Regions from separate parts of the Carboxylicivirga sp. genome, predicted to be linked through region 1. Evidence: riboswitches for the same ligand, from Rfam matches in the RefSeq annotation. Region 1 holds a riboswitch; each other region holds the start of a gene.
The links. A riboswitch is a leader RNA that binds a small molecule or an ion and turns the genes downstream of it on or off. The one in region 1 is predicted to bind cobalamin.
Positions count from the first base shown of each region.

Region 2: another riboswitch for cobalamin. It lies ahead of AC4MRQ_RS10210 (precorrin-2 dehydrogenase/sirohydrochlorin ferrochelatase family protein); the one in region 1 lies ahead of AC4MRQ_RS06005 (TonB-dependent receptor plug domain-containing protein).
Region 3: another riboswitch for cobalamin. It lies ahead of AC4MRQ_RS17240 (ABC transporter substrate-binding protein); the one in region 1 lies ahead of AC4MRQ_RS06005 (TonB-dependent receptor plug domain-containing protein).
Region 4: another riboswitch for cobalamin. It lies ahead of AC4MRQ_RS16440 (TonB-dependent receptor); the one in region 1 lies ahead of AC4MRQ_RS06005 (TonB-dependent receptor plug domain-containing protein).

Region 1 covers NZ_CEXQWX010000019.1:24,623-32,793, forward strand. Annotated here, with positions in the region: gene AC4MRQ_RS05985 (four helix bundle protein) at 1-335, shown strand, start outside; gene ccoG (cytochrome c oxidase accessory protein CcoG) at 379-1,773, shown strand; gene AC4MRQ_RS05995 (FixH family protein) at 1,869-2,312, shown strand; gene AC4MRQ_RS06000 (sulfite exporter TauE/SafE family protein) at 2,319-3,020, shown strand; cobalamin riboswitch at 3,142-3,351, shown strand; gene AC4MRQ_RS06005 (TonB-dependent receptor plug domain-containing protein) at 3,437-5,344, shown strand; gene AC4MRQ_RS06010 (YncE family protein) at 5,354-6,397, shown strand; gene AC4MRQ_RS06015 (YncE family protein) at 6,594-7,688, shown strand; gene AC4MRQ_RS06020 (thioesterase family protein) at 7,748-8,171, opposite strand, start outside.
Region 2 covers NZ_CEXQWX010000043.1:31,104-38,898, forward strand. Annotated here, with positions in the region: gene mnmE (tRNA uridine-5-carboxymethylaminomethyl(34) synthesis GTPase MnmE) at 117-1,529, opposite strand; cobalamin riboswitch at 1,672-1,877, shown strand; gene AC4MRQ_RS10210 (precorrin-2 dehydrogenase/sirohydrochlorin ferrochelatase family protein) at 2,094-2,693, shown strand; gene cobA (uroporphyrinogen-III C-methyltransferase) at 2,695-3,477, shown strand; gene AC4MRQ_RS10220 (sirohydrochlorin chelatase) at 3,470-4,351, shown strand; gene cobI (precorrin-2 C(20)-methyltransferase) at 4,355-5,071, shown strand; gene cobJ (precorrin-3B C(17)-methyltransferase) at 5,305-6,696, shown strand; gene cbiE (precorrin-6y C5,15-methyltransferase (decarboxylating) subunit CbiE) at 6,689-7,795, shown strand, end outside.
Region 3 covers NZ_CEXQWX010000105.1:6,212-14,382, forward strand. Annotated here, with positions in the region: gene AC4MRQ_RS17230 (ABC transporter ATP-binding protein) at 1-337, opposite strand, end outside; gene AC4MRQ_RS17235 (iron chelate uptake ABC transporter family permease subunit) at 330-1,376, opposite strand; gene AC4MRQ_RS17240 (ABC transporter substrate-binding protein) at 1,379-2,521, opposite strand; cobalamin riboswitch at 2,547-2,739, opposite strand; gene AC4MRQ_RS17245 (hypothetical protein) at 2,851-3,501, shown strand; gene AC4MRQ_RS17250 (dipeptidyl-peptidase 3 family protein) at 3,595-5,547, opposite strand; gene AC4MRQ_RS17255 (hypothetical protein) at 5,576-6,778, opposite strand; gene tdh (L-threonine 3-dehydrogenase) at 6,973-7,998, opposite strand; gene AC4MRQ_RS17265 (SusD/RagB family nutrient-binding outer membrane lipoprotein) at 8,165-8,171, opposite strand, start outside.
Region 4 covers NZ_CEXQWX010000096.1:410-8,580, reverse strand. Annotated here, with positions in the region: gene AC4MRQ_RS16450 (PPi-type phosphoenolpyruvate carboxykinase family protein) at 1-3,061, shown strand, start outside; gene AC4MRQ_RS16445 (methyl-accepting chemotaxis protein) at 3,242-5,026, shown strand; cobalamin riboswitch at 5,472-5,678, shown strand; gene AC4MRQ_RS16440 (TonB-dependent receptor) at 6,093-8,171, shown strand, end outside.

The DNA of each region.
Region 1 (8,171 bases):
AAATCTGGCAACTTTCAAGGAAACTGGTTAAAAGGATTTATCAAACGACACAATCGTTTCCTGATAATGAAAAGTATTGCTTAACGAACCAACTTAGAAGGGCAGTTGTTTCTATTTCATCTAATATTGCAGAAGGTAACGGAAGGAGCACAAACAAAGATAGAGCCAGATTTATTGAGATTGCATACTCCAGTCTGCTTGAAGTTTTAAATCAATTGATATTATCAAATGATCTTGAATTTCTATCAAATGAAGAGCTGGAGAGTTATAGAATAGACATTAACGAATTGTCAAACAAATTAAATGCTTTTCGAAGGAACCTTCTGAATGAATAATCAGATTGACAATTAGACAAAATACATCTCGACAATATAGGATATGAACAACGACCAAAACTCTTTTCGCGACAGAATAGTCACGATGAATGAAGAAGGCAGACGAAACTGGATCTATGCCAACCAGCCTAAAGGAAAGCTATACAATGCTCGAACAATTGTTGGAGTAATATTACTGGCATTTTTGTTTTTGGCTCCGCATATAAGGGTAGCTAATGGTGAACCACTGCTATTATTCAATATTTTACAACGAAAGTTCGTATTGTTTGGTGTTGTTTTCTGGCCTCAGGACTTTCATTTATTTGTTATTGGATTAATTACCATTATTATTTCGATCGTTACGTTTACAGTAGTTTATGGCCGCGTTTGGTGTGGATGGGCTTGTCCGCAAACCATTTTTATGGAGATAGTATTTCGTCGCATTGAATATTGGATCGAAGGTACCGGAGATCAACAGCGGATAAGAGCGAAAGGCGAAGATACTTTTGATCGTGTTGGAAGAAGCGTACTGAAGCATCTGATTTTTATCTTGATATCATGGGCTATTACGCATACTATGATGGCTTACATTGTAGGTGCTGAACAGGTGCAGCAATACATTGTGAGTTCTCCTGCCGAGAACTTAAGTGTGTTTATCGCCATCATGGTATTTACAGGAGCTTTTTATTTTGTATTTGCCTATTTCAGAGAACAAGTGTGTTCACTAGTCTGTCCTTACGGTCGCTTGCAAGGTGCTCTTCTGGATAATAATACCCTGATGGTGACTTACGACTTTAAAAGAGGAGAGGGGCGAGCACCGATGCGTAAAGGTGAAGATCGTGCTGCAGCAGGGAAAGGAGATTGTGTTAATTGCTACAAGTGTGTGAGTGTTTGTCCGACAGGTATAGATATTCGAAATGGTATTCAATTAGAATGTATTAACTGTACAGCTTGTATCGATGCCTGTAACAGCACTATGCGTCGATATCAATTACCTGAAGGCTTAATTCGTATTACCTCACAAAATAATATTCTTAATGGATCGGCATTCAAGTGGACACCTCGAATCATTGCTTATACAGCACTAACAGCTGCTCTTATAGGAGCGTTGGTGGTACTATTTACATTACGTTCGAGTTACGAAACAACCATATTGCGTGTTCAGGGATCCTTATATCAAAAGCCTGATGAAGGTAATTACTCAAACATTTACAACTATAAAATTGTCAATAAAACAGAGAAAGAAGGTAACCTGAGTATAAAACTGGTTTCACCTAATGGAACGGTCGAGCTGGCAGGCAGCTCCATGCTGGTTAAAAAACAGGAAAGAATACAAGGAGCCTTTTTAATCAAACTAAACGAAAAAGAACTGACCGGTAAAAGCACCAAGATTGTATTGGGGGTGTATAATGGAGATCAATTAATTGAAACCATCCACACTACGTTTGTCGGTCCTTAATAGTCATCCATTTATTAGATATTATATGAAACGAACATGTAATTTTTAAAATCTCTTGTGAGTTACATATGACAACTGAAAGAAAAATTAAACATATGAAATTTAATTGGGGACATGGTATTGTTTTAGTCATCGTTACAGGTGTAATAGGTTTTTCAAGCCTTGTGTTTATCACAACGCGAGAGAAGATTGATATGGTTACTGAAGACTATTATCCGAAAGAACTGAAGTACGATGAGCAAATTACGAAAATTAAGAACTATAATGCCTTGTCAAAAAAAGTGGTTATCAAAAAGGAAAAAGATATCCTAATTCAGTTTCCTGATAATATTGCCGACGCTAACCAGATATCCGGATTAGTGCATTTATATCGGCCATCAGACAAATCGTTGGATGTTGAGAAAGATATCAAGCTCAGCAACGATTATATAATGACGCTTTCATCAGATAAACTTGCCAGTGGTAAGTATGAATTAATTATTGAGTGGGAAGCAAACAGTCAGCCATACCTGACTAAAGAAGTTCTATACGTTGATTAATAGGATATGTACATAATAGAAGGTTTTATATATGGATTTTTAGGCAGTATGCATTGTGTTGGCATGTGTGGCCCATTGGCTCTGGCATTGCCTTTACCAACCAGATCGGTTGCACAAAAAGCATCAGGAGCAGTGTTATATAATGTTGGACGTGCTTCTACCTATGGGTTATTAGGGCTTATTTTCGGTTTGTTAGGAGCAGGATTAAAGTTATCAGGTATTCAACAATGGGTTTCGATAGCCTGTGGTGCCATTATGATACTTAGTGTCATTTTACCTGGGGTAATAAAGCTTCCTAAGTCAAGCAATAAGGTATCAACATCTATTTACTCAACGTTGAAAAGGAAGATAGGTGATTCATTAAATAGAAAGAAATTAAGTAATTTGTTGGTAATTGGGGTATTAAATGGTTTTCTTCCATGCGGATTAGTTTATGTTGCAATAACAAGAGCTGTTACATCAGACACGATAAATGACAGTGTTTTGTTTATGGTAGCTTTTGGTTTTGGAACATTACCTCTGATGTTTGCAGTAGCATATTTTGCCAATATCATCAAGAGCCGGTTCTTACATCAACTAAGAAAAACTATACCAATGTTTATCATCATTTTAGGCGTACTGTTTATTTTAAGAGGAATGAATTTAGGAATTCCATATGTTAGTCCTGAATTTGAGGAAGAAACACAAGAGGTAAAGTGTTGTCACTAATTGTTTTTCGATAATAAAATGTACAAGAAGACTGGCTTTAGAGCTGGTCTTTTTTATTTAAAAACTTTCTAAAGAAGAAAACATTTATGTGCTAATAATTTTTTCATCTGATCAATTCCATTACTTTTGCCCACGATTTGGTTCATAAAGCATATATCAATGCCGAATGATAAAAGGGAATGCCGTGAAAGTCGGCAACAGTATCCGCTGCTGTAAGTTCCAACCGGAGTTTTCCGGAAAATGCTGTAATCAACAAAGCCACTGTTCATGGGGACGGGAAGGCGATTACAGTGGGATAAGTCAGAAGACCTGCCAAAGAAATTCAATTGTTCGTGTCATTCGGAATAAATGCAGAGCGATACTTATTTGTATTCAATATCCGTTTTGTCAGGACAGTTTATTAAACTCAAAATTAGATGAGGATTAGACTGTTAATGATATTTTTGATGGCTTCATTGGTTATAATGGCTGATGGTGAAGTGCGTGATTCTGTGAGGGTGAAAGAGGTTGAGATTACAGCTTCGCGGAAAAAGCATTTTAGTGATGGATACCAGCATGAAGAAATATCAGGTGAAATTTCAGGAAGTTATTCTTACAGAACTTTAGGCGAAGTATTGAAACATAATGCAAACATTAATATTCGTTCTTATGGTTCCGCAGGGGCGTCAACTTCTATTTCATTTAGGGGGCTTGGAGCTTCTCAAACACAAGTTAACTGGAATGGTTTTCCAATTAATTCGGTAACATTGGGATCGGCAGATGTTTCAAATGTCATGTTATTGCCCAACAACTCAATAACAATGATTCCCGGTGCAGGGGGTGTAACATATGGAAGCGGAACTTTTGGCGGTGTTGTTAATATTGGTTTCAACCCAAGTGGTATTGAAAGAAATAATGGGATTATAGATCTAAATGCAGCCTCATTTGGTACCTTTAAAGTTGGTGGTAGCTACGATTTAAAAATCAATAAGCTGATACTAAGTGGTAGTATTTGGGGTGATAAATCGGATGCTGATTATAAATACTTCGATCAGATAAAACAGACAACTTTAAAGCGACAGAATGCAGATTACAATCAATACGGTTTTCAGCAATATATCACCTATAAACCAGATGCATATTCAGAATTAATCGCAGGAATTTGGGGGCAGGTCAAGGATATGAATATACCTGCCATCGAAGGTGCCTCTTTAAAGAGTTATGAAAACCAAAAGGATTCTACTTTACGCGTTTTCATGAGTTACAAGAAAGTATTCGAACGAAGTTCAATAAATATAAAAGGGGCATGGTTTTATGCTGATCAGCATTATGTCCAGAAAGACAGTGCGGATGCACCGCTCACGATGATTGATTCCAGAATTAAGAGTAAATCATGGTTTGGTGATTTTAATTATCGTGTTTATCTCATTGACCGTTTAAGTCTTGATGCAGGTTTGACGTATAATCATACTAAAGGAATTGTTGATGCCTACGAGGGTACTCAGAATGATGAAGTAATTGGTCTGATAGCTGGTGTCAGGTATGTAAATAAATTAAGCGCGAACTTTGCTTTAAGAAAAGAGTGGAGTAATAATGTTGACTCTGATATTCTAATTAATACCGGTTTTTCATTTCCATTAACGAAACAATTTATTGTAAGGGGAGCTTATTCGCAAAAATTCAGACGCCCTACGTTTAATGATTTATTTTGGGTGCCAGGTGGTAACCCGGAGTTATTGCCCGAACGAGGCTACTCAATTGAGATTGGTGGGCAATATTTGATAGATTCGAAAACGTTAGGAGAATTTACTACTGATCTATCTGTTTATTATAGTCCGATTGAAAACATGATTGTGTGGCGACCTGAAGGTGCCCTTTGGTATGCAAAAAATTATAGTGATGTATTAACACGTGGGATTGACCTAAAATTAATGCATCATAAAAAAATTAATACTATAACCTGGAAAACAACAGGAACACTGGGTTATAATCAGGCAACGATTGAAAGCATTGCGGAAAATAATAAATCTAAAGAAGGCAGACCATTGTATTATGCTCCAAAGTGGATGAGTAATATCAACTCTGGTATTACAACAGAAAATGATTATCAATTTTTTGTGAGCTGGAATTTTGCATCAGAACAATCCTATGATGATTCGGATGACACTATTGAACCATATTGGCTGCTAAATGCGCAAATTGCAAAAAATATAAAAATCAAAAGAAGCCAGTTATTCGCACAGGTTTCTGTTGAGAACCTGTTCAATAAATCATACCAAACGGTGAGATCTTATCCAATGCCGGGAAGGATGTGGCATATAAAATTGAAGTATCTAATTAATTAATTTATAATCATGAAAAAAGTATTCAAGTTTCAAGTTCTATTTGCACTACTGGCTATTTGCCTGGCTTCATGTTCAAGTGATGATCCGGCTCCGGTTTATCCTTCTTTAAAAGGTGATTTTGTTGTGAGTGAAGGAGGTTTTGGAAAAAATAACGGAGCAATTGCATTTTATAATGAGGAAGTTAGTGATAATGATATTTTCTTCTCGGTAAATGATCGTAAACTAGGTGATATAGTTCAGGATTTTGAAATGGTTGACACACTGGGTTTTATTGTGGTTAATAATTCACAAAAAATTGAAATAGTTAGAATGAGGGATTTTAAGAGTGTAGAGACAATTGACGATGATCAATTGACATATCCACGTTTCGTAACTCAGGCTACAAATAGCACGGTGTATATTACCAATGGCTCAATGGATGGAGAAGTGTTAATATATGATTTTAAGAAGTTTGAGTTTGCAGGTTCCATTGCTGTTGGTAAGGGACCTGAAATGATGGCTAAAGTTGGAAATAAAATGTATGTAGCCAATTCCGGAGGATATGGTGTTGATAATACGGTTTCTGTTATTGACATCGAACAGAATAAAGTTGTCGAAACTATTACATTAGATGAAGGTAGTGTAACATTAAAGTTAGATAATAATAACGATGTATGGGTTTATAGTAAAGGAGCCCATGGAGGTACCTGGACTTGGTCTGACGCTAAACTTTACAAGATTAACTCTAAAACCGATGAGATTGCAAAGACTTTTGAGTTGAATGGAACTATAGGAACTTATGGCAGTAACCTGTTTTCAATATCAAAACAAGGAGAAGTTTTCTATATGACTGATGCGATATATAAAATGGATATTAATGCAACAGATGTTCCTGCTGAAAAATGGTTAGATAAGACGTTCTACGGAATTGATATAAATACCGAAACAGGCCAGGTATATTGTTTTGATTCTGTTAATAATGAAGTGGTGATAATTAATAAAGAAGATGGGGCTGAAATCAAAAAGATCACTGGTACTGCTCCAAATCCTCGGGCTGCAATTTTTAATTATTAATATCACTAAGGATTCACGCTATTCATTTGGTTGAAATTCGAATTCAACTCCCTAGCATACCCCTCACTAATGAGGACAGTTTCTATAAGGTCGGTTTTGCCGGCTTTTTTTATTCTTTTATTCAATCATTGAAATATTTGGAAAAGGAATAATATCTTTGGCTGTTTAATTTAGATGACGATTATAATCAATAAATATGAAGAAACTTTTCCTTGCCTTAGGAGTTGTCGCCTCCATTGGCTTAAGTAGCTGTAATGATGTTAACGTTTATAAGTTGGAAGCGCATCAGGGAGCGTTTGTGTTAAATCAGGGAAGCTCTAAAAGTACTATAAGCTATTATAACTATGAGCGAGAAGAATGTACCAACGATTACTACCAGTTAAAGAATAATGGTGCAAGTATTGGTGCGGGTGCAACAACTATGGCGATTAATCGAAATAGTGATTTTCCCAGAGGTGTGGCTTATGTTACTGTTCCAAACGATAATAGCGTTGAACTAATCAACCTTGATGGATTCATTGATGCAGGTAATATAGATGACTATACAAAACCCAATGATGTTTTAGTGGCTGGGGACACGACTATTTATGTCAGTCATGAGAATAATAAAGTATCAGAATACGATGTGATGAATAACAATCCTGTCAGAACTTTTGATCTTGATGATCAACCTCAAAAACTAATCTCATCAGGTAAGTATCTTTATGCAGCTTGTAAAGGGGATGCAAATGGTTCTAATGTGTTTGTTGTCGATATGAGTAATAACATCTTAGTAGATACGGTAGAATTGAGCCATAATAACCCAATCGATATGGTGGTTGATACCGATCGACGGGTATGGATATATTGCAATAGTGATGAACAGGCATTAGTAAGACTTGACCGGGAATTTGTTACCAAAGTATTGGATGAAGGTGAAGAAACTGAACGTGACACAATTTTTATAACTAATGAAGCTACCACCTTTGTATTAGGAGAAAAATCAGTTGATTATGCCAAGCCTTTAACAATCTCTCCGGATGGACGTACATTGTACTACGTTTATGGCAAGCTTTGGTCCAATTCTGTATACATAGAAAACGAGGATGAATTAAAGAAAAATGCAGCTGTTACTGGTAATTACTCCGAGGAAGCCTTTAATGGTATCGATTATGATTCTCGCAGAAATCGTTTGATGGGCTTAACCACTGGCAAACAGTTGGTAGTTTTACGGAATACTGATGAAGGATGGACAGATGATGAAGTTTATACAGTTGGAGATAATCCGATAATGACGAGTTTTAACTACTAGAATAAATTGTTTTGTGAAAAAATAGAAGAGGCTGTCTCCAAAGGACGGCCTCTTTTCTTTTATCCACTATGTTCTTCAACAAACGTTTTATGGCAAACAATATAACGTTCGTGAGCTCCAATACCAATTGAATCGCCGTCCTTGTTCACCATGGCAACATCAAAAAACAGTTTTTTCCCTTCCATAAACTTAAGATGAGCTCTGCAAATAATTTCCTCACCAACCTTGGCAGTGTGCAGGTGTCTTACATTCATTTCAGTACTGACAGAATCGTAACCAACTGGTAGATTGGGATCGATAAGTGCAACACAACACTGTTCCATATAAACGATCATCGCGGCAGTAGAAATAAACGGAACTTTACCTGTCTTTAAGTAAGTAGCTAAATCATCACTTCTTACAATGATTCGTTTTTCTGTCTGACTGCCAACTGAGAGATGATAATTACTGGGAGGAGCTCCTTTATACTTTTTGTCACAATCT
Region 2 (7,795 bases), on a different contig from region 1:
AGTAACATTGTAGCAACAAATATAGCTAAAATAAAGGAAAATAACAACAGAAAAAAGAAAACAAAACTTTGTAATGTGCTGAATAAGAAGATAAAAGAGTAGTAAAGGAAAGGTTATTACTTTCCAATACAGAAATTCTTAAAAATATTTCCCAACACCTCATCTGTATTGATTTGTCCCGTTATCTCGCCTAAGAAATGTAATACTTCTCGTATATCCTGAGCAAGAAAATCACCGCTAATGCCCGTTTCTAATCCGTTTGAAACCCGTGTGATGGCTTCGTGAGATTTTTGAAGTGCTTCATAGTGGCGCACATTGGTAACAATTACTTCATCATTATCAATGGCCGATAGGTTAACAGTTTTTAAAAGTGCATTGGTTAATGCTTCAATATTCAGTTGTTTTTTGGCGGAGATAGGTACAATGGCATCCGTACCAGATAATTCTCTGAAGCTTTCTTTTGAAAAGCGCTCAGCAATTACAGATTCATCGCTCAGATCTGTTTTATTGATGACCACGATTAACTGTTGTTGTTCATCCAGTCGCTTTTTAACATCGCTGATAGCAGCATGAATCTTATCATCAGGATCATTAACGTCCAGCATTAACAGAACAATGGTAGCCTTACTGATCTTGTCATAAGTGCGCTCTATACCCAGGTTCTCTATTTTATCCTTAGTGGCTCTGATACCTGCGGTATCGATAAAACGAAAACCAATGCCTTCAATGTTGATTGTGTCTTCAATCACATCGCGCGTGGTGCCGTGTATGTCAGATACTATTGCACGTTCCTCTTGCAGTAAGGTATTTAATAAGGTTGATTTTCCTGCATTGGTATGTCCCACAATAGCTACAGGAATTCCATTTTTAATGGCATTACCAAGCGAAAATGAATTAACCAATTTTTGAAGTAGAGCTTCAATTTCATCAACGAGTTTTGTTAATTCTGAACGGTCAGCAAACTCCACATCTTCCTCACTAAAGTCAAGTTCCAGTTCAATTAACGAAATAAAATTGAGCAATTGCATTCGCAGGTTAACCAATTCATTGGAGAAGCCGCCTCGCATCTGTTGTAAGGCCACACGCCGGGCTGCTTCACTGCGCGATGCAATAAGGTCAGCAACTGCTTCGGCCTGTGATAGATCCATTTTGCCATTCAAAAATGCTCGTTGGGTAAACTCACCAGCCGTGGCCAATCGTGCACCATTTTTGGTTAATAATTGCAAAACCTGCTGTTGAATATATGGAGCACCGTGACAAGCTATCTCTACAATCTCTTCACCCGTAAATGAATGTGGTGCTTTAAAAATGCTGATCAATACCTCATCAATATCTTTTTCATCTTCATAGATGCTCCCAAAGTGAATCGTATTTGCTTTTTGCGAAGACAGTCGCTTTCCGACTTTTGCAGGTCTGAATATTTTCTCACAAATCGAAATGGATTCATCTCCCGATAAACGGATCACTGCAATAGCTCCCATTCCCTGAGCTGTTGATATGGCGCAAATAGTATCTTTTTCGCTTAGCATTATTCAATTGTTTTTAAGTTGGGCATATTCGAAGTTTCAATCGTGGCTCCCAATTATTTTGCAAATATAGCTAATTACGCCTGATTCTAAATAAGCCATATTTGACGTAATGGTATTTGGTTTAATTCAAAAAATACTACTTTTGATGCCGATTTAACATGGTGCGTCAGGACTTGTATGTTCGAAGCCTGACAGAAAGAGGGAATCCGGTGTAAGTCCGGAACTGTACCCGCAGCTGTAAGCTCTGTTAACTCCGTTGAAACTTAATGTCACTGTCCGTCAAAGACGGATGGGAAGGCACAACAGGAGGGAGTAAGTCAGAAAACCTGCCATAGAGGATCAACATAGTATTAATCAAAACTTTCGGGTTTAAAAGTTTGATGCACAATGGAAAAGTCATCTCAATTATGGCAGATACATAATCTGCGCTCATGTATTTCTTTTGATAACACATCTAATGATGCGTTAATAAATCACGTGTATAAGCATTGTTCAATGGCATAGAACCTATTAGATAGTTGTATCTGATATGGAATTCTGTTTGTAACATTATAAGCTTCTGCGATGAAATATTATCCAATTCATATATCTATAGTTGATAGATCCTGCCTGGTTGTTGGTGGTGGTAAAGTGGCCTTGCGAAAAGTCAGTAAACTCATTAAGGCCGGTGCTGCCGTAACTGTTATTTCCAAAGAATTAACACCGGAACTTAAAGAGCTGAAAGATAAAGATGTATTCATACATCGTGATCGACATTATCAGAAGGATGATGTGAAAGACTTTTTTATGGTATTTGCTGCCACCAATGATCAATGCGTAAATGGTCTAATTACAGAAGAGGCACAGCATTACGGGGTATTAGCTAATAGTATTAATGGTGTCGATGAAGGTGATTTTATTCTGCCTGCATCCTGTCAGGTAGGCGATTTACATCTGGGTATTACCACTCAGGGGCAATCACCGGCTCTTTCAGCAGCTTTACGCAGATATTTTATAAAGAAGTTGTCTGCTTTGACACCAGAACTGATTGATGAGGTGGCTCTGAAAAGAAAACAGATGCTCAATAGTAATGATGAAGATTGCGAGAGGGAAATGATGGAGATGGTTGATGAGATAATTGAGCGCATTGAAACTAATAAGATTGACCTTAACACAAATAAATAAGATGAACCCAGTAACAGGAAAAGTATGGCTGGTGGGAGCAGGGCCTGGTGATGCTGATTTAATCAGTGTAAAAGCTACAAAGCTTCTCGAAAAAGCAGAAGTTGTTTTGTACGATTATTTGGTAAATAAAGAACTATTAAAGTATTGCCGACAAGCGTGTGAGATGATCTATGTCGGCAAAAAGAAAGATAAACACACCTACCCACAGGATGAACTAAACGAGTTATTAGTGCATTATGCCGGTCAAGGTAAAGAAATAGTGCGCTTAAAAGGGGGCGATCCTTTTGTATTCGGGCGAGGCGTGGAAGAAATTCTCACATTAATAGCAAATGAGATTGATTATGAAGTAGTGCCCGGTATTACCTCCGGAGTTGCCGTGCCAGCTTATATGGGTATTCCCGTAACAGCGCGTCATGTAGCTTCATCAGTGACCTTTGTAACTGGACATCCGGCTAAGAATGGGGCGAATCCTGTAGACTGGCAATCATTGGCAAAGGGCTCAGATACGCTGGTTGTGTATATGGGTGTTACCAATGCTGGTCGTATAGCACAGGAGCTGATTAACGGAGGAAAGAGTAATGAAACACCTGTTGCTTTAATACGATGGGGAACATACCCTCAGCAGGAAATGCTTAAATCAAATTTAAAATCCATTGAGGCTGATATGACCAATGCTGGTTTTAAACCACCGGCATTAATGGTTATCGGGGAGGTTGTTAAATTTTCCGATCAGTTAAAACCAATCATCAAATCAGTAACTAAAGAAGAGTTTAGCCATGTGTAAAAAAGGAGTATTACTATGTGGGCACGGAACCCGTGTGAAAAGAGGAGAAGAGGCATTCAAGCAATATGCCGGTGAATTTGCAAAACGTTTACCGGATTACGAAGTGGAAGCAGGATTCTTAGAGTTATCCCAACCTGATTTTGAACAGGGAGTGAAGAGCCTGGCCAGTAAAGGGGTGAAAGAAATATATGCTTTACCCGTTTTTCTCTTTACCGGTGTGCATATTCAGAAGGATATTCCGTGCATGTTGTACCAGTTACAAGCAAAGTATAATGTGTCAATTAAGCTGGCGCATTACATTGGTGATTGCGATGATATGATCGAATTATCCAATGACTTACTGAGTAAAGTTGATGATGCAGTTAAAGGAAAAGAGACAGAGACCTTGTTCTTCGGACTGGGTGTAGGAGCTTCAAAACCTGCTGCCAATGGCGATTTGACACGCTTAACACGTATGGTGCAGGAAGCCAATAAATTCCCTTTCGCCCTTAATGGCTTTTGTAGTCGTATGACTTACCCCTCGGTGGCCGATGCCCTATCTATTTGTGAGAATTTACCCTATAAAAATATCGTGGTGGTTCCGTATATATTTTTCCCTGGTGTATACATGGATAAAGCACTTGATCTGTTTAAGGCATTGGAAGAAAAGCGAACTGATCTCAATATTTCGGTTACGCCCCTGCTAAGTGAATCGGATGTTTTGGCTCAAATACTTTTAAAGCGATTGAAGAGTGTTGAGAGTGGAGAAGTAGATCTGATCACTTCGGTAGATCAGGAAACGCTGGAGAATTACGAACCTCACCATCACCACCATCATGGTCATGGACATCATCATCATGGACACGATCACGCTTGTTGTGGACATAAGCACTAAAAAATGGAGCAAGGAACAGTATATGGTGTGGCTTTAGGCCCTGGCGATCCGGAATTGATTACCCTAAAAGCTTTGAAGACGTTGCAAAAAGCCGATGTGATTTATTATCCGACAACGGTCAATAGTAAAGGCATGAAAAGCAGCATGGCCTGGCGTGTGTTGAGTGAGTTAGGTTTGGACAAGAGCAAACTGAAGTCCGTGGAGGTGGCTATGAAGTACGACCGCAGCGAAGTCAATGCTACTTATGGTCGACTGGCGCAAGAAAGCATAGCTCATAGTAAAGCAGGAAAGACAGTGGCCATTGCCAGTGAAGGGGATATTTCGTTTTACAGCACCTTTGCTTATTTGATCGATGATATTAAACAAGCGGGCGTCAATTATGAAATGATTCCGGGCGTTCCGGCATTTATATTGGGCGGATCTCTGAGTGCCAATCCCATTTGCACACAAACCGATAAAGTCTTGGTGGTGCCCGAGGTAGCTGACGAAAAGGAGCTGGAAGCATTCACAACAGCAAATGAAACAGTTATAATGATGAAAGTATCTAAGATAAAGGATTGGATCGCTCGTTTCCTTGATAATTCTCGCTATCAGTTTTTTTACGGAGAGTATATGGGTACCGATAAAGAGTTTACAAGCAGTAATATTAATGACTTGAAGGAGCGACGTATTCCTTACTTCTCAATCATCATTATAAAACAAAGCAAGACTAAACGCTAAATTAATATGATGAAGCCAGGGCAATTGCATATAAATATTGGAAGGACGCAAACCCGTCCCCTCCTAAATTTTAGGAGGGGTGCCGACAGGCGGGGTGGTATAATTTATGACTTAAATGTACGTGCACAGTTTATAAAGTCAATTGTTTATTCAAAACAGAAAATTAGAGATCATGTCAATCGTCTCGAATCCCAACCCTGAACCCTGAACTCTTGAATCTTAAAACCAAAAGTATGAGCAACATAAAAGTAATTGGCTTAGGCCCCGGTAACCCGGATCTATTCTTACAACCAGCTATTGAAGCGATAAAAGAAGCCCATGTGGTCATCGGGTATAAATACTATTTTCAGTTTATACAATGCTACCTGCAGGAAGGAACCGATTGTATTGACACCGGTATGCGCCAGGAGGTGGAACGCGCCAAAATTGCTTTTGAAAAGGCTGAGTCTGGTTTAAAAGTAGCGGTGATCAGTTCGGGCGATGCCGGGATATACGGTATGGCCTCATTGATATTGGAAATGGCCGAAAAGCGACAGACCAATATTCCGGTGGAGGTGATTCCGGGTATATCCGCTTTTCAGGCAGCAGCAGCGAAACTGGGTGCACCCTTTAGTCACGATTTTGTGGTGCTGTCCTTATCCGATCTGCTAACGCCTTGGAAACTGATTGAAAAGCGCATGAAGGCAGCGGCCTATGGGGATTTTGTGACGGTGCTGTATAATCCCAAAAGTAAAAAACGCTACTGGCAGATATACCGATTGCAGGAACTGTTCCTCGAAGAGCGTGACCCGTCAACGCCTGTTGCCATTGTACGTCAGGTTGATCGCGAGGATGAGAAAGTCACTTTAACCACACTGGCCGAATTCGACCCTGAGATGGTTGATATGTTCTCCATAGTAATTATTGGTAACTCACAAAGTTATGTGGTGAATGATAAGTTTATTACACCACGTGGCTACTATTCAAAATACGATGAGGAAGGAGCTCCCGGGCCATTGATTATGCAGGAAAGCTTCCGCACCATTGCAGCACAATTAACCGATCTTGATATTTCTTATGAAGAGAAATGGGTGATGCTGCATTGCATTCATACCACCGCCGATTTTGAGATGAAAAATCTTTTGCGGGTGAAGAACGATGCGGTTAAACGCATTAGTGAGTATCTGCTGAATGGTGGCACCATTATTACAGATGTAACCATGGTACAGAGTGGTATTCGCAAAAAAGCATGTGAGCGTTATGGTATTGATATTAAATGCTATTTGCACGATGAGCGCACGATAGATTTGGCCAAAGAGAAAAATATAACACGTACACAGGCAGGTATCCGTCTGGCTGTTGAAGAACACCCGGATGCTTTATATGTATTTGGTAATGCACCTACAGCTTTGATCGAACTGACGGAATTGATGCGTAAAAAGCAATTTCAACCGGCTGGTATCGTGGGTGCGCCTGTTGGTTTTGTTAATGTGGAGGAATCGAAGCATCGTTTAAAGACCTTTAAGAACTTGCCATATGTGAGTGTGGAAGGACGAAAAGGTGGTTCTAACCTGGCGGCAACCATTGTTAATGCCATCCTGAGTCGCGATGAGGCTGCCTCTTTAAAACCAGGGCGTGATGTGTAAATTCTACGTTATTGGCATATCAGATGAGGCGAAGCCAGTGCTTAGCGATGAGCTGAAAAGTATTATCTCAAAGGCTCATTGTTTTTCGGGTGGCAAGCGCCATTATGAACTGGTGTGTGATTTATTACCTGTTGATCATCAATGGATAGAAGTACTGGTGCCCTTAAAGCAAACCTTTGATCACTACCGTCAAGTCTATGAGAACATAGTTGTGTTTGCTTCGGGTGATCCTTTGTTTTTTGGCATTGCCAATACTCTGAAACGTGAATTTCCGCATGAATCCATCAAGGTGTATTCAAGTTTTAATAGCCTGCAGATGTTGGCTCAGGCTTGTCTCATACCTTACGGCAATATGGTCGTCGCCACTTTAACAGGTCGCCCGTGGGAAAACCTGGATCAGGAGCTGATTAAAGGCACGCCATTGATTGGTATTCTCACTGATAAGCGCAAAACACCGGCTGCCATTGCACAGCGCATGTTGGCGGTTGGTCTGACCAATTATAAGGTGTACTTGGGCGAGCGTATAGGTGGTGAACGACAGCAGGTAAAGGAATTGTCCATTGAAGAGTTGGCAGTAACAGAAACTGTTATGCCCAATTGCCTGATTCTGGAGAAAGTCATACACTTTGATCGGGTGACGGGTATCAATGAGAAAGATTTTCATTATTTGGATGGACGGCCGAAGATGATTACCAAGCGTAGCATCCGTTTGATGTCCTTATCCATGTTGAAACTGGATAATGCCAAAGTGTTTTGGGACATTGGTTTTTGTACCGGTTCGGTATCAATTGAAGCCAAACAAATGGCCCCGCAGCTTTCTGTTTTCGCCATTGAAAAGCGTGAGGAATCACGTGAACTGATGGCTAAAAACCAATATAAATTTCACATTCCAGGTATTCAGGCTACCATTGGAGATTTCTTCAACTTTAATTTGGACGAATGGCCGCAGCCTGACCGGATCTTTATCGGTGGGCATGGTGGTCGCTTACACGATATGATGAAACGATTGAATCAGCGTCTAAAACCAGGTGGAATCATCGTTTTCAATGCTGTCAGTCAGGAAACAGCTGAAGCATTCAAAAGAGCTGCCACTGATTTA
Region 3 (8,171 bases), on a different contig from region 1:
ACGGAGTACGTCCCAATGCCACCAGGTCAAATACAGTCATATTGGTAACTTCCAGTTTTTCTGTTAAAACTACACTTACTACTTTGGCTAATTGATTACGCTTATAGTCCTTCAAATCAATGTCACCAACTGATACATCACCTGAAATTTTGGGAATAAATCCACTTAAGGTTTTAATCAATGTAGATTTGCCGGCGCCATTAGGTCCCAACAGGCAGGCAAACTCACCTTGTCTCAATTGTACATTTATATTCTGATGCAAAACCGTTTCCTTATCGGAACCTTGTCGGTAACCAACAGCCAAATCTCTCGATTGTAATAATATTGACTTATCCATAGCTATTCATTTTCCGTCGTTTTATAATAACAGAAATAACAATCGGGGCGCCTATCAGTCCTGTAACAACATTAATCGGCAATGCACCTTCAAAACCAGGCAATCGGGCAATGAGGTTACAAAATAAGGCTAAAATAGCTCCTGCCAAAATTACGGCAGGCATCAATACTTTTTGATCACTTGTTCGAAACAAACCCTTGGTTAAATGTGGAACAGCTAAACCTAAAAAGGCAATTGGTCCGCAAAAAGCAGTAATGGCTGCGGTTAATAAGCCTGTGCAAAACAATATAGACAATCGTGTTCGTTTGATATTCACACCCAGATTCTCAGCATAATTTTCACCAAGTACCAACACATTTAAAGGTTTAATCAATAATAAACTAATGAGCAATCCGATTATTATAACCGGTATAAGAATCAAAAGATGCTCCCAGGTGACATTGGCAAAACTTCCCAAACCCCAAATGACATAGGCATGCACATCTTCTTTCGGACTGTAGAATTTCATCACTCCTATTATTGCAGAAGCCGCATAACCAATCATGATACCAACAATCAATAAAATGGTATTATCACGTAAAGCCTGTGCAAAAAAGACGATCAGCATTAAGATAAAAAAGGCACCAAGAAAAGCTGCACCTACCACTGTCATATGCCCGAATAAACCATATCCGCTTATTGTAATACCCAACACATTTCCCGCAAATAAAACAACAAGTGCAACACCTAAACCGGCTCCACTGCTAATCCCTAATATTGATGGTCCTGCCAGTGGATTACGAAATAAGGTTTGCATTTGTTGGCCTCCTACAGCCAATCCGGCTCCTGCCAAAACAGCTGTAATCGTTTGTGGTAACCTTGATTTAAGAATGATGGATGAATAAGCACTTCGCGATGCCTCCTCACCTATCAGAACATTTAGTATATCTTCAAATGGAATAGATACCGAACCAAAACCAATATTCATAAGGAAAAATACCAAAATCAGTGCAGTCAATAATACAAAACCCATTATCCATTTTACCCGATGATCTTCCATATTTACTCTTTAGTCAATTGATGGAAATAAGTTGGTTGATATCCAATTAAAACTTCAGGGTGCAATGCATAAACCAAATCACTTAAAACTATGTGCGGCTGCATTAAACCTTTCTCGAAATACTGCGAATATGATGAATTTGTAACAACGATATTCCTGTTTTTAAAGGCTGTAAAATCAGTATACCGTTCATCAATTTTGGCAATCTCAGTATAGCTTAGTTCATTGGGATAATTCAAAATCAACACCCAGCATTCTGTATCTTCGGCCTTTTCGATAATTGTCTCATAATCGAGCGATAAAGAGCCAGTTCCCTTTGTATCCTTATAAATGTAATTACAACCGGCATCATTAAAAAAGTTAGCCATATAACTTTCTCCTGCCGGGGTATACCAAATACCTTGATAAATATGTCCTGTAAAAACCGATGGTTCAACGGCTACTTTCTTTGCCTTTTGTTTGATTTCAAGATAAGCAGTTTCAATTTCTGAGAATAAGTGCTTTGCTTTAGCACCTTCGCCTAGTAATTCTCCAACAAATATGAGCCACTCAGCGCGTCCAAGCGGTGTATGTTCCAAATAATCAGCATTAGTAAGAACTGGAATACCAGCACTTGTTACAGCTGTAAAATGATTATCCTTAAATGGCGACACCATCATAAAATCAGGCTCAATATCAACCATGGTTTCCACATCGGGTGCAACAGCTAACCCGACATTACGAACTGATCCATTTTCTATGGACTTCTGAATGTATTCATCCGATATATACTGCGGTTCAGCAACTCCACAAATGGTCTGTTTCATGTTGAGCTTATCAGCATAATTTACCATAGTGGATGAAAGCGCAATCCATTTGTCAGCCGGATAATTAATTACATACTCATTTGATTGCTGAAGAGCTTCTTTTAGTGATTTGTCTTTAAACAATGCAATGGTTTCATTTTTAGTCGTATCGCCCCAGGGATCGCATAATACGATTTGACGATAGCCTTTAAAATAGTTGATATGGAATCCCTTTGCATATTTGGGATAGTAGGTACTATCTGCCTGCCCAACTGTTAAAACTCCCGTTTGGGTTTCTCTTTTCGATTGGCATGCAAATAAAAGAGTAGCTACTAATAAGGTTGTTGTAAATCTAATCATCTCTTTATCTCCCGAAAGAATTATGAATTAATGTGTCAATGAAACAGGTTTTCCGGCTCTCCTTCATCACCTCCCCTTCCCATTGCAATGCAACAGTGGTTAATAAGGCGTGCTCCTTACTGGCATGGATTACGGCTGCGGGAACAGCTCAGGCATTTCACCTGATTCCCTTTTTTCAATAACTCTGCAAAAGTAAGGTTTTAATTTGAAGACTCAAGAATCAATACATAAGTATCAAGTTCTTTCGTTGGTTAACGAAATATTTTATGAATTTTCGTCTTTTCGTCCCAAATATTTCATACCTTTAAAATCAACCTAATAAATTAAATATGAAAACTCTAACACTTACCTTTCTAATTGCTGCAATTCTGATTGCAGGATGTTCAAAAGATCAGGTTGAACCTGAACCACCTGAACAGGATGAGATCATTACTCCTTATGTAAAAGCTTTAATTAACAAAGTTCCTTTTTGCGTATTCCGTGATTCAATTAAGGAACGTTATTCTTCAATGCATGCTTCGTTTTCATTTGGCACTTCCCTATTATCGATTACTGAAACAGGAGAAGTCCTTGATTCAAGCTTTACCATTCGTGCGAGTTATGAAGCAATGCATATCAGCCTTTGCTTTCCTTATCGGAAAGCGCTACAACAAGAAAAAATATTGCTGTATAGGAATATACCTGAAATAACTTATCACTGGGCTTTAGCAGGTCTTGAATCTGTTGACATTGTTGATGGTAAACAGCAAGGATTACACTATACGACCTACTGTTTTAATTCTAAGAATATCCTGAGCGAACCGGTTGGTGAAATAAAAATAACATCATACGATCATCAAAATAAATCGATGCGTGGTACATTTTCTTATACAGCTTATGGATACAAGCATGAAAACAATCAGATCACCGAAACTAATAATAAACTTGAGGTAGAAAAAGGTGAATTCTATGTAGAATGGGATGAAGAACTTTTTCAATAATACGAAATACAAGATATTAACTATCTGCAACCGATTTTCGGGTGGAGTCAAGACGCTTTATAAACCTCTTGCTCTCCTCCCGTTAATTATTGCTTAATTGCTTTCATAACCATAATCCCTATTGTAACGTCGCATCTGGTCCAGAAAGCTTTCATTGTAGCTCACTTCAATATCTACTATTTCTCCATCATCATTAATAATCGGTTCAAGCTTAGGATTAATAAAACCTGAATATGGTGCCACATTTAACTTGCCATAACGCTCTAATACTTCCGTATGAATTTGTTGGTCAACTTTGACTCCATAGGTTTCAACTAGTTCTTTTGCTGCTTTGTAATCACCTTGCGATTTAATCCGTTGTATTTCTCTTAATAGCTTACTAAAAAGGCCGCGTAATTTTTTATAATCATTAATGACAAAGTAAGTTTTGCCTTTTTTCGTTATTCGTTCAATTACATTATCATTTAAACCATTCTCCATCACCCATTCTGATATTAACTGCCGGTTTCTCATATGAGTTTGCTCGATATTGGAACCTAAACCGATTCTTGCAAGCTGAACCATTAATCCATTTCGGATATATGCATTGTATTGAACCTTGGCAACATCCTTATTCGGAATTAATTTGAGTTCCTTCATTTTTTCATCTGCCATAAAATACAAACCAAACAAATCAGCACGTGCTTCCTCAATAACAGATGCATAAGATTTCAGAGCATCTGAACGAACTCCTGATTCTAATTTTCCAGAACCATGCCCCACACATTCATGTAGGTGAGTATGCAAGTTATCTGCAATGGCTCCATATTTTTTATGCAATAAAACTTCTTCCTCTGAGCAGGCAAACTCTTCGATTACTCCAGATGTAAGTGAAGCCATTTCATAAGCATGACTTATATTTTGTAAGGAAACTGATTTTGACCCATGCTTTTCTCGAATCCATTCAGCATTGGGAAGATTAATTCCTAATGGTGAGGCCGGATAACAGTCACCTCCTAGCATGATTGCATTAATCACTTTCATACTAACGCCACTCACCTGCTCTTTCTTGTGCGCAGGCAATACAGGAGAATTATTCTCAAACCACTGAGCATTTTCACTGATAATTGATGCTTTTTCAGTTTCCTCTTTATCAATGATATTAACCAAACTTTCCCAAGTAGCCTTAAATCCTAATGGATCGCCATACACTTCGATAAATCCATTGATAAAATCAACTTCACCCTCTTGCTCTTTTAACCACTGAATACTGTATTTATCAAAGAGATTTAAATCACCAGTTTCGTAAAATTGTATCAAGGTTTTAATTATCTCCTTTTGGCGATCATTTTCCGCAACATGAGCTGCTTTTCTCAACCAAAAAACAATTTGCTCAATTGTTCTGCCATATTTACCTCCAACCTGCCATATCTCCTCTTTAACTTCGTTATTCTCTTTTATTAGCCTGGAATTAAGCCCATAAGAAACAGGCTGAGGATCTTCTTTGTCAATAAGGTTATTATAAAACTCTTCAGCTTCTCCTTGCGATAGTCCTTTATAGAAATTATTTGCAGACTTGTGAACCAGGTCTTTAGCTTCATCCTGACATACGCGTTTTGCATCCTGACTGTGATCAAAAAGCAGTTTTCCCAGTTGTTCAAGTAGCTCCTCAGAAGTTTCACAATTCAATTGTTGTATTTGTTCATCAGTTAATAAAGCTATCCACTGTTTTAAGCAAGCTTTTGAGAAGGCAGGCTTTAGCTTATCAGTACTATAATGATGATGCAGACCGTTGGAAAATAAAACCCGCTTATAAAAAACTTCTAATTTATTAAAGTTCTCATCCTGAGCTTCTATACTTGAATAAATAGTATCAAGGCAGTTGCGAAGCCATAAGTTGTTTTCGTTATTCTGATCCCAAATAATATCTCTTCCTGAAAGAGCCGCCTCAGTCAGAAAATAGATATATAATTTCTTTCTGATTGGTAACGTCTTAAACTGTGGTATATTATATCGCAATATTCTTAAGTCGGCAAATTGCTCTGCCTGGTATTGAAAGTCATTCATGCAATTAGTTTTACAGCTGTAATCACCTTTACTGTTTAGGATTTCTCAGATCAATATCTCTTTTTAACTCCCATGCTCCCTTTGTAAATTTAAAAGCATTGTATGAGAAATCGGGACCATAATAATGATAAACTCCTCTATACATTGGGTCTGCAGGCACTAGGTTATCAAATACAATCAATTTTTCCCGCTGATCATATCGTAACATCATTGCGGCTTTGGCTGAATACTTAAATATTACCCGAGATCTGCTTAATCGCTCCGTTTTAAAAACAGGCATTCCAAAACGAATTCTTCCATTTTGAATAAGCATTACATCAATCACCCTGGTTTTAATAAATTCATCATGTCCTTTATAGCCAATAAGTGTATAATAGGTCTTATTACCACTATATGTTTCTATTATATCAAGATAAATCGCCCCATACCATTTCTTATCTGTTAAAGATGCCCGTTCAGGTGTTCTTATCTTTTCTGTGGCATCAGTCAAAGGTTTTACACTAATTTCACCATCATCTTTTAGTATAACAGCACCATAAAATTGTTGTGAGAAATCGCTCTTCTGTATATTATAAGTGCAAATTTTAACCTTTCGATCTTTTGAAGTGACTGTCTTCATTCTACTAAGTCCACTAAAAGCACTCTCATATAATTGTGAGTTACTCCATAGATTCCCCAAGCGTACTTGAATTGTAGTATTAATCGAATCCTTTTGTTGATCTGTTTCTGCTAAATGAAGCTTTTCAAACAGGCACTTTGTTTCGATATCAACCACATGAATAAATTCCTGTTTGCCATTAAGCACTAGAAACTCATATGTATCAAATGATGTTTTAGATAAACTGTACGATAAATTAAGCTGTTCCTTTGATTCTACGTATGAAAATTCTTCACTAAAAGTCCAGATTTCATCATTGGTTTTCACCAGCCATTCCAACTGATAAACATTTTGGTAGGTTTTACTTCCAAAAGAAACAATTGTAACTTTTTTATCTGAGGTCTGATCAACCCTAATCAGCTTTGATTGCTCATTGATCTGTTCAATATTTATCCCTCCTCTCCAGATATCTGTTAATTGCTTACTCAGTTCAAGTAATTCAAAACGTTTTTTATTAGGATCGTTGATCTGCTCTAAATTATTCAAACGTTCAGTCCAAGGCTTTAAATCTTGCGCTCCAAGTTGGCAAACACAAACGCAGAAAATAACAACTGGAAGTAATATTTCTTTCATCTGTTTAAATTTATTTTTCAATGGTCAGATGTAACTCACCATTTTTGCTTTTCTCCTGAATGAAAAGCCTTCCTCATAGCCCGTTTCATCATAACATAGTGTTGAAGCAAATTTAGAAATATTTGCTCACTTTCCGGTTAATGAAAAAAGGTAGCCATAAAGACTACCTTCCAAATTCTATATTTAAACATTACTTAATCCCAGTTAAGCAATACCTTACCGCAATTACCTTCTTCCATTACATCAAAGCCTTTTTGGAATTCATTAATACTGTATTGATGTGTTATAATTGGTCTTAAATCAAGCCCTGACATTAACATTTGTTCCATATGGTACCAGGTTTCATACATCTCCCGACCATAAATTCCTTTTAAAGTCAAACCTTTAAAGATAATACGGTTCCAGTCAACTTGTGTTGATGAAGGCAATATTCCTAACATGGATATCTTACCCGAGTTGTACATATGCTCGACCAATTGGTTAAATGCAGCTGGAGCTCCCGAGCACTCAAGGCCGATATCAAAACCAATCATCCCCAAATCATCCATTACTTCGCGGAGGTTTTCTGTTATAGGATTAACAACACGTGTTGCTCCCATCTTACGAGCTAACTCCGCTCTGAACTCATTAGTTTCGGTTGCAACTACATATCGCGCACCGGCGAATTTTGCGACTGCCACAGCCATACTACCAATTAAACCTGAACCAGTGATTAAGACATCTTCACCAATTAAAGGAAATGACAGTGCGGTGTGTGTTGCATTTCCAAATGGGTCCATAATGGCTAATACCTCGTCAGGAATAGAAGCATTAATTTTCATGACATTGGTTGATGGTACTTTTACATATTCGGCGAAAGATCCATCTATATTAACGCCTATACCAACCGTTTTCTCACAAATATGCTGGCGTCCACGACGACAATTACGACAGTGTCCACATGCAATATGTCCCTCACCAGTCACTCGATCACCTTCCTTAAATTCTGTAACCTCACTACCAAGTTTAGCCACATGACCAACATATTCATGTCCGATAGTCATCCCTACCGGGATTGTATTTTGAGCCCATTCATCCCATTTATAAATATGCAGATCAGTTCCGCAGATTGCAGACTTGGATACCTTTATAAGTACATCATTAGGGCCAATTTCCGGAATTTTCACCTCTTCCAACCAAATGCCTTTCTCCGCCTTTGACTTTACAAGTGCTTTCATCATTGTCATAGTGTAGTAATTTAGCGTGTATTTATGTTCCTATCTATTTTTATTCTAAATAACAAAAATGCAAAAGGTAATTGGATTGCACCTATGATTAATATCAGTTGCTCAAAATAAAAAAAGGCTGACAAAATTGCCAGCCTTCCATTAGAACGATTAATCAGGTTTAGTCA
Region 4 (8,171 bases), on a different contig from region 1:
AAATAACCCTGATAAAGATAAGCGTACTACAAAAGGAACATTCCACATTGTTGAAGGTGGATTACCAGTGCCTTTGGATAAAAAAGAAGTGCCAAAGATTGCTTTTGCTAACATGTTGAAAGCAGCTGTTAATCCTGATGACGATATGAACATATTACCTTTTACTTCTACACAGGAAGAGAAGGCTAAGACTATGGTGTCATTATTACTTCGTCCGGTTGTATGTCCTGAGGTTCCCGGTGTTATATCTGAAAAAAGCATGGAAGTTCGCTTTTTTGCGCCAGGTACATTAGTAAGTAACCTTGATTTCGTAGAGAACATCTTTGGTAACGCAGGTGACCATAACCTTGCTGAAAACGATTCTGCACTGGATATTGAGCATTGGACAGGTACAACAGGATGTATTATCCTTGCACCACAAATGACAAAGCTTAAGAAAAAAGATATTGGTCTTCCTCATTACGACGATGCAACCGAGCGTCAGCGTAACGATGGTATGTGCTGGAAGGATGAGAATGAGTTGTATAACGATGGTGGTGCTTTCAAAATTACCTGTCGTGATGACAATGGTGTTGTGGTAACCTTAATTGGCGACAACTACTACGGATACTCAAAGAAAGAGATTAAGACGCAGATCAGCTACTCAGCCAACATGATTGGTTTGGTTGAAGAAGAGCACGCTGGAGGTGCTATTGCTTACCCACGTGGAATTATGAGCGATAACGTATATGGTGAGCTTTTCTCTGAAAAATTAGAAAAATCTTATTCGTTCGATGAGGCCATGGCATTATTAGGCGACAGGGTAACTGTTTATCCCGAAGGCTATGCTGTAGATAAGAAATTCTCTAACATCACATACATTCAGGAGCACGCAACTATCGATATTGATAACAGCAAAGTTGTGTGGACTGTAAATGGTAAAGAAGAATCGTTAATACTTTCTCCTGAAAAGATTTATATTCACCCGTCAGGTCACAAATTCCAGTTGGCGAAACACCCGACTCAGCCAATGTGGCGTATTGTAAACACACAACCTGAGGGTATATTCTGTCACAAACCATGTACTGTATCTGGTGGTGGTAAGTCAGAGATTTCTAAGTCAATGCAAAATGCTATCCAGTATGGTACATTTAACATTGTGAACCTTGAAGAGGACTTCAAAGCAGCAGATGAAATCATTAACTACGATTTCTCTAACCGTTGGAAGAGTATCCGTCCTGATGCTGAGCCCTCACGTCCATTCTTGAGCCCAAAACGTGCTTTAGGTTCTGCTGTTAAGTTGTTAACGCCTTCTGAGACATATAGCGACGAGTACAATGAGTTCTTAAATGGTATTCCTTCGCACATTCGTTCATTGGTTCTATTCATTAAGCGTTTGTACCGTAACGAAAGTGAAAAAGGAAACTGGAAAGATTACATGTCAGTTGAATTTATCAACGGTCGTGAAGGAACTACTCTTCAGTACAAAAACAATAAAGTAACAGCAAGTTACGTACGTATTGGTTTTAATGAAGATGGTAACTGGTTGCTTCATAAGCTTCGTTCTGACTTTGTTCCTAGCCAGAAGATCCAGATGGAAGATGATATCTCAGCAACAATTGTTTTACCCGCCAGTCAGTTAAGCAACTTGAATGCTGAGTACAAGAATAAGAGTTATAAAGTAGTTACTAACTGTGAGAGTCACCTGTTCCAGCGTCCTGATGAAGCGATTATCCGCGGATACGATAAAGGAGCTGAGAAAGATATTGTGACTGACGGTACTTTCTTAACTAACTACGAGCCATTAACTAAGAAGGATGCGATTGCTTTGTATGAGGATGCAATTAACTTCGACAAATATACGCAGCCTGTCAAGGATTTGTTGATGAAGGTGATCAACAGCGAAAAAGATGGTTACTTCGTTGTTCCTTCGCACACACGTATTGTTGACGGAACTCCAACCAACAACCCACGTTATCTTGAGCGTAACATCTTTAAGGATGATATTATCGATAACTACCTTGGTGAAGTTGGTGTACGTTTATTCCGTAAGATCAAGTCAGAAGAGCCTGTTATTGACGTGGTAAATGCAGTATTACCAGGTCGTCGTAATAACCCGGCTGATAAGAAAAATGGTATTCGTCCATTGGCGGTTTACAACCCAATTCACTATCAAGAGCTTCCTGAATTATTCATGGACTTTATCTGTAGTTTAACAGGTAAATCGCCATCAACAACAGGGGCAGGTTCAGAGGGTGCATTAACTAAGGGGCCTTTCAACATGTTAGTTCCTACAACAGACTTAAACAATGCCTTATTATCATACATATTAACTGAATATCAAGGTTTCAGTTCGGCAGCAGGTTACGTTGGACAGAACCGTTTCGACCACGATATCTCAATCTTAATTCCTGAGATATGGGCTCGTTTAGTACCGGAAGATCGTGATCCTAAGTTGCTAATCGAAAATGGTTCACTTGAGAAGTTGGAAGACTTTGAACACAATGGTCAGAAAGTATTGGCCAGCCGCTTGGGTTACCGTATTACTGAGAACTTTGCTTTCCGCTGTATGAACCGCTTGTTTGACGAGCCATTAGCTGTATTTAACGAGCAAATGTTGAAGCCTGAACTTCAGGGAATGGAAGATTATGTAGATGGGATCAACAATATTGTTGAAGCACAGCAAAAAGTTGCCCAGCGCTACTTCGAAGAAGGATCAGTAGATGGTGCGATTCCTCCGTTGAAAATCTTACTTCACATTATGGCTTATGGTGAGTACGAAGGAAAAGAGATCAGCCATCCTGAATTACGCAAGTACTTCGACCGTGAGTATGTTATCAATAGCGATTGGTACAAAGAGCGTTTAGCATTGAAGCAGGAAAAAGAAGTAGCATTCCGCAAAGAGCAGATTGCATACCTTGAGAACTTTGCTGCAAATGGCGAAAATGCAGAGATCAAGTCTGATTTAGATATCGAAGGGCGATTGGCTAAAGCACAAGAGTACTTGGCTTACGCTACTTCAGAAGCGTATCTGAAAGACCTGAAAGGAACTATTGGTGCCGATGTTATTTACAGAGGATAAATACACTAAGGTTATTCATTACAATACACAAACAGATGAGAGGCTGCCGTTCGGTAGCCTCTTTTTTTGTCATCATTGATGATTTATTAGTATTATCTTAAGGTTAAGTTTACAGAACAGGTAAAAGCGCGCAGTAATTTTAGTGCCTCAGGAATTAGTGAATAACCTAAACATAAAACCATGCAACGAGGAACCATGCGCTTTCGATTTGCCATCCTAACAGTTCTTTTAGTAATCACTTTTAGCGCCATTGGCATTTACACTCATTTTTCGCTTAACAGTTTGCAGAATAACAACCTGATTGAGAATCGTATTCATGAATTAGAATCTTTAATGCTGCAAATGCGCCGCAACGAGAAGGATTTTCTGGCGCGTGCTGTTACAGATCCTCAATTCTATAAAACGAATGATCATAAATACCTGAAGCGTTTTTCAAAGAACATGGATACCTCTATTTCAATATGCGAGGAACTTATGGAACAGGATATCATCATTAGCAATAACATGGTGCCGATGATTGATTCCATTCATCAGTCATTGACTAATTACCAGGGTATTTTTATGCAAATAAAAGCAACAGCATTTCAAAAAGGATTTAAAGATTATGGATTGGTTGGTGAAATGCGGGAGGCGATACACAACATTGAAAGCACCTTAAAACAATACAACCATGATCATCTGATGGTGTTTATGCTGATGGGACGTCGGCATGAAAAGGATTTTCTACTCAGGCACGATTTAAAATATAAACAGAAGTTCACCGATAATGCCGCTGCCTTTGAACGTGCAATTAATCGCTCAAACTACAATAAAGTTGCAAAGGAGGAAATGCTGGACTTATTGAAAAATTATCAATCAACTTTTATGACTATGGTTGATAAGCAACTGGAGCTTGGCTTAGACGAAAAAAGTGGTTTGTTGGGTCAATTAAGAAGCGAAGTGCACCAGGTTGAACCTATTATCGGAAGAGCCAAAACAGCACTGCTTAGTAGTCTGGCCCGAAACTCCTGGTCTACCCGCTGGTGGATTATCAGCTTTATAACTGTGGGTGCCACCTTGGTGGTTGCTTTTAGTATTTTCATCTTAAAAGGTGTCAGGAAGATGCTGGGCGCTGAACCATATGAAGTGGCGCAGATAGCAGCTCAGGTGGCTGATGGAAACCTGATGATCCATGATGATCTGAAAGGTAAGGCAACTGGTGTGCTGCATACTTTTGTTATCATGGTGGAAACGCTTAAAACACTGATGAAAGAGGTTTCAGAAGTTGTAACGGAGCTCAACCAAACGTGTCATTCACTGGAATCAAGCTCTGAAAAGATTGCCCACGGCGCACAAACACAGGCCAGTTCATATGAAGAAATCGCGACTTCGATGGAGGAGATCAATTCCAATGCGCAGCAAAATTCTATGAATTCACAAAATACCTTTAAGGCATCGCACGAGGCAAGCAACGAGCTGGAACAGGTAAAGGGCAAAGCGGGCGACTCATACGAAATTGTTAAAACCATAAGCGATAAGGTTAAGGTTATTACCGAAATTGCTGACCAAACCAATATTTTAGCCTTAAATGCAGCCGTTGAAGCATCGCGTGCCGGTAATCAGGGAAGAGGTTTTGCAGTTGTGGCCCAGGAGGTAAAAATACTAGCGGAGCGTACCCGCGAGGCTGCTCAGGAAATCGTAAGTATGTCGCAGGAGAGCCTTGATGTTTCCACATTGACAACCAATAGCCTGTTTAAGCTTATACCATCGGTGAAGAAAAATGCTGACCTGATTGAAGAGATTGCTGTATCGAGCAATGAACAGTCCAACGGCGTTCAGCAGGTTACTTCAACTTTGCAGCAAATTAATCACATCACCCAGGAAAATGCAGTTGCATCCGAGAAGATGATCATGACGGTTAACCAGTTAAATGAGCAATCCATCAGATTAAAGGGAGTTTTAGAACATTTTAAGATCAGGAATTAAGGAAGTTGAGAGTTGAGGGTTTAGAGTTAAAATTGGTTTACGGATCGAATCTTTATTGCCGTCATATAAGTAAAGATTCGATCCATAAATCGCCTGTCTTACTAATACAATCCGGACATATGGAGAGTTTTGGGTTTAGAGTTAGGGGTTGGGAACAGTGGTCATGTGTAAAACCTTAAAGAATAGGTGAGAGGTAGCTTTCAACCGGCTAAGCGGATTACCCACTAAGCCGATGTTTAAATTCGTAAATACTACTCCAGAAGCTCAGACCTGTCAGGTTTTTAAAACCTGACAGGTCTCTTGTCTTAATCTGCATGTTACTACCAACTAAGTAGGAGATCAGTTTAGCAGATCTATTAAGAGATAAGTCCCACGAACTAAACACTTTTAAAATCAACCCGCTTATAATTGTTCAACTTTTATAAATAATTAATTAAACATTTATATCTTCGCATCGATTTTTGGTATAACTATTCTATCAGATTAGTTAGTAAGGGAATCAGGTGAAAATCCTGAACAGTACCCGCTGCTGTAATCCCAAGTCACTATTGTGACACATGCTTTTACACTGCATCCACTATTGGTTATTGACCGATGGGAAGGAAGTAAAAGTTGGGAAAGTCAGAAGACCTGCCAGAATGGAATTCATGTAGCTTTCGGGAGTTAAAGCAATACACGGAAAGGCAATCCATGGCACGTCCTACCTGTATTTATTATTCCATCATGCTACAAATATTATTAACCCGGTAATGGACTATAATATTAGTCGATTGCTGATAACCTGAGTTCGATGTAAAATTTTGGATTCAGAACGCTTATAAGAAGTAAGGTTCAAGTGTAAATGATGAAAGAATAGAGGACTATTTTGAATCATTTAGACGGAGAAGATTACTGTTTATAAGTGGTTTTGCAAAGATTTTGCTTAAAAACCAGATTTACAGCATTAAACTCTATCGCAATACCGATAGCACTCGGTATTCGATTAAAATTATGCCTTGTAAATCAGATTTTTATTGCAATCTGATCTCAAAATTTAAGTTGATCTCAGGTTAAATCTATTTGTAAAATGAAACAGACTAAACTAAGCGTAATTACAAAGATCAGCGCTTTAATGACCTTGCTGTTGATGATAAGCAATGTTGTTTATGCCAGTAAAAACGAACAAAAGGCCAGCATTAGCGGTATTGTCAAACACAATTCTGAGCCGGTTCCCTATGCAGTTGTTATTATTAGCAATACAACATTGGGAACAGTAGCCAATGCGGCTGGTGAATTTGAATTAAATGAACTACCTACAGGACAATTTACCATTAAAGCCCAATCGATGGGTTATAAGCCGGAGGAAAAGACGATAACCTTAAAATCAGGGCCCAACAAATCCATAGAATTTATGTTGGAAGAAGATGCTTTTGGATTAGACCAAGTAGTGGTAACAGCCGATAGAAATGAACAAACCCGGCGAACGGCTTCAACCATTGTGAATCGCTTAACCAATCAAACAATGAAAAATGTTCAGCCCATTGTGGTGAGCGATGCCCTGAGCTATGTGCCAGGCCTACGCACCGAAACCAATTGCCAGAATTGTGGCATGGTGCAAGTGCGCATGAATGGTCTGGAAGGTCACTATTCGCAAATACTGATTAACAGCCGGCCAATTTTCTCAGGCCTTGTAAGCGTATATGGATTGGAGCTAATTCCGACCGCTATGATCGAACGTGTTGAAGTAACGCGTGGTGGCGGATCAGCACTTTACGGCAGTAATGCCATTGCCGGAAGCATCAACATCATCACAAAAGATCCCATTCAAAACAGCTATGCAGCAGAGCTACAATCTGGTGCAATAGGTGTTGGTTTAGATGGTACTGAATCGGTAAGTGAAACCGCGGCCAGGTTTAACGCCTCAATGGTATCTGATAATAAAAAAACCGGGATGGCCCTTTTCGGTAGTTTGCGCGAGCGCGATCCTTTCGATGTCAATGGCGATGATTTTTCGGAGCTGATGCAGTTAAAAAATCTGGCTTTTGGTACCCGTTTGTACCATCGTCCATCCTACCGTAGTAAAGTAGTGTTCGACTTCTTTCGTATTGACGAAGAACGGCGTGGCGGCAACCGTTTTGATGAGCTATACCATATGGCAGACTTAACAGAGGCGGTCGAGCATAAAATAACAACGGGAGCCGTTAACTATGAGTATTTTATGGGCCAAACAAGTCATTTAAGTGTTTTTGCATCTGCACAAGATGTTGATCGTGCATCTTACTATGGAGCCAATCAGTCGCTGACAGACTATGGGCAAACAGACGGATTAACCTACACTATTGGTTCCCAATTTAAATCTGATTTTGGCTTCAATAGTTTGCTGGCAGGTATTGAGTTGGTGGGTGACCAGCTAAAAGATCAGAAGCTGGGATACCCTGACTACGATAAGCCAATATGGGATGATGATAAAATAACGGGATTTGAACAGGCACCTAATACAACAGTTGCCAACCAGGATAAAACAATTTATGGTGCTTTTATGCAATACAACCGACGCATAGGTGTATTGAAGCTATCCGGCGGTTTTCGTTACGATATTTACGATATTAAAGACAATGTGCATGGTACCGGTGATTGTGAGGGTAATGTGATTAGTCCGAGGTTTAACGTTTTGTGGGATGTTTTACCCAATCTTCAGGCACGTGCATCCTATTCGCAAGGCTACCGTGCTCCCCAGATATTTGACGAAGATCTTCATATAAGCGCCTCGGCAACACGGCAGGTGATTCATAAAAATACTGAAGGATTAGAGGTAGAGACCAGTCATAGTTACATGGCATCATTGGACTATAATCAACAATTTGGTCCGTTTAACTTCTCATTATTAGCCGAGGGGTTCCATACATACCTGGATAATGCTTTTGTAGCCATACCTGGCGATGTAATTGACGGCACTGTTACTTACCTGCGCACCAATGCTCCCGACGGGGCTTATGTGCAGGGAGTTAACTTCGAATCCACAGTCTCGTATTTTAACGCCCTTACCTTAAACGCTGGTTTTACCGTTCAGCGCAGCAAATATAAAGAGCCACAAGAGTTGGGTACAACAGACTTTCTGCGAACGCCCGATCATTATGGATTTTTCACTCTGAACTGGCAAGCAGGC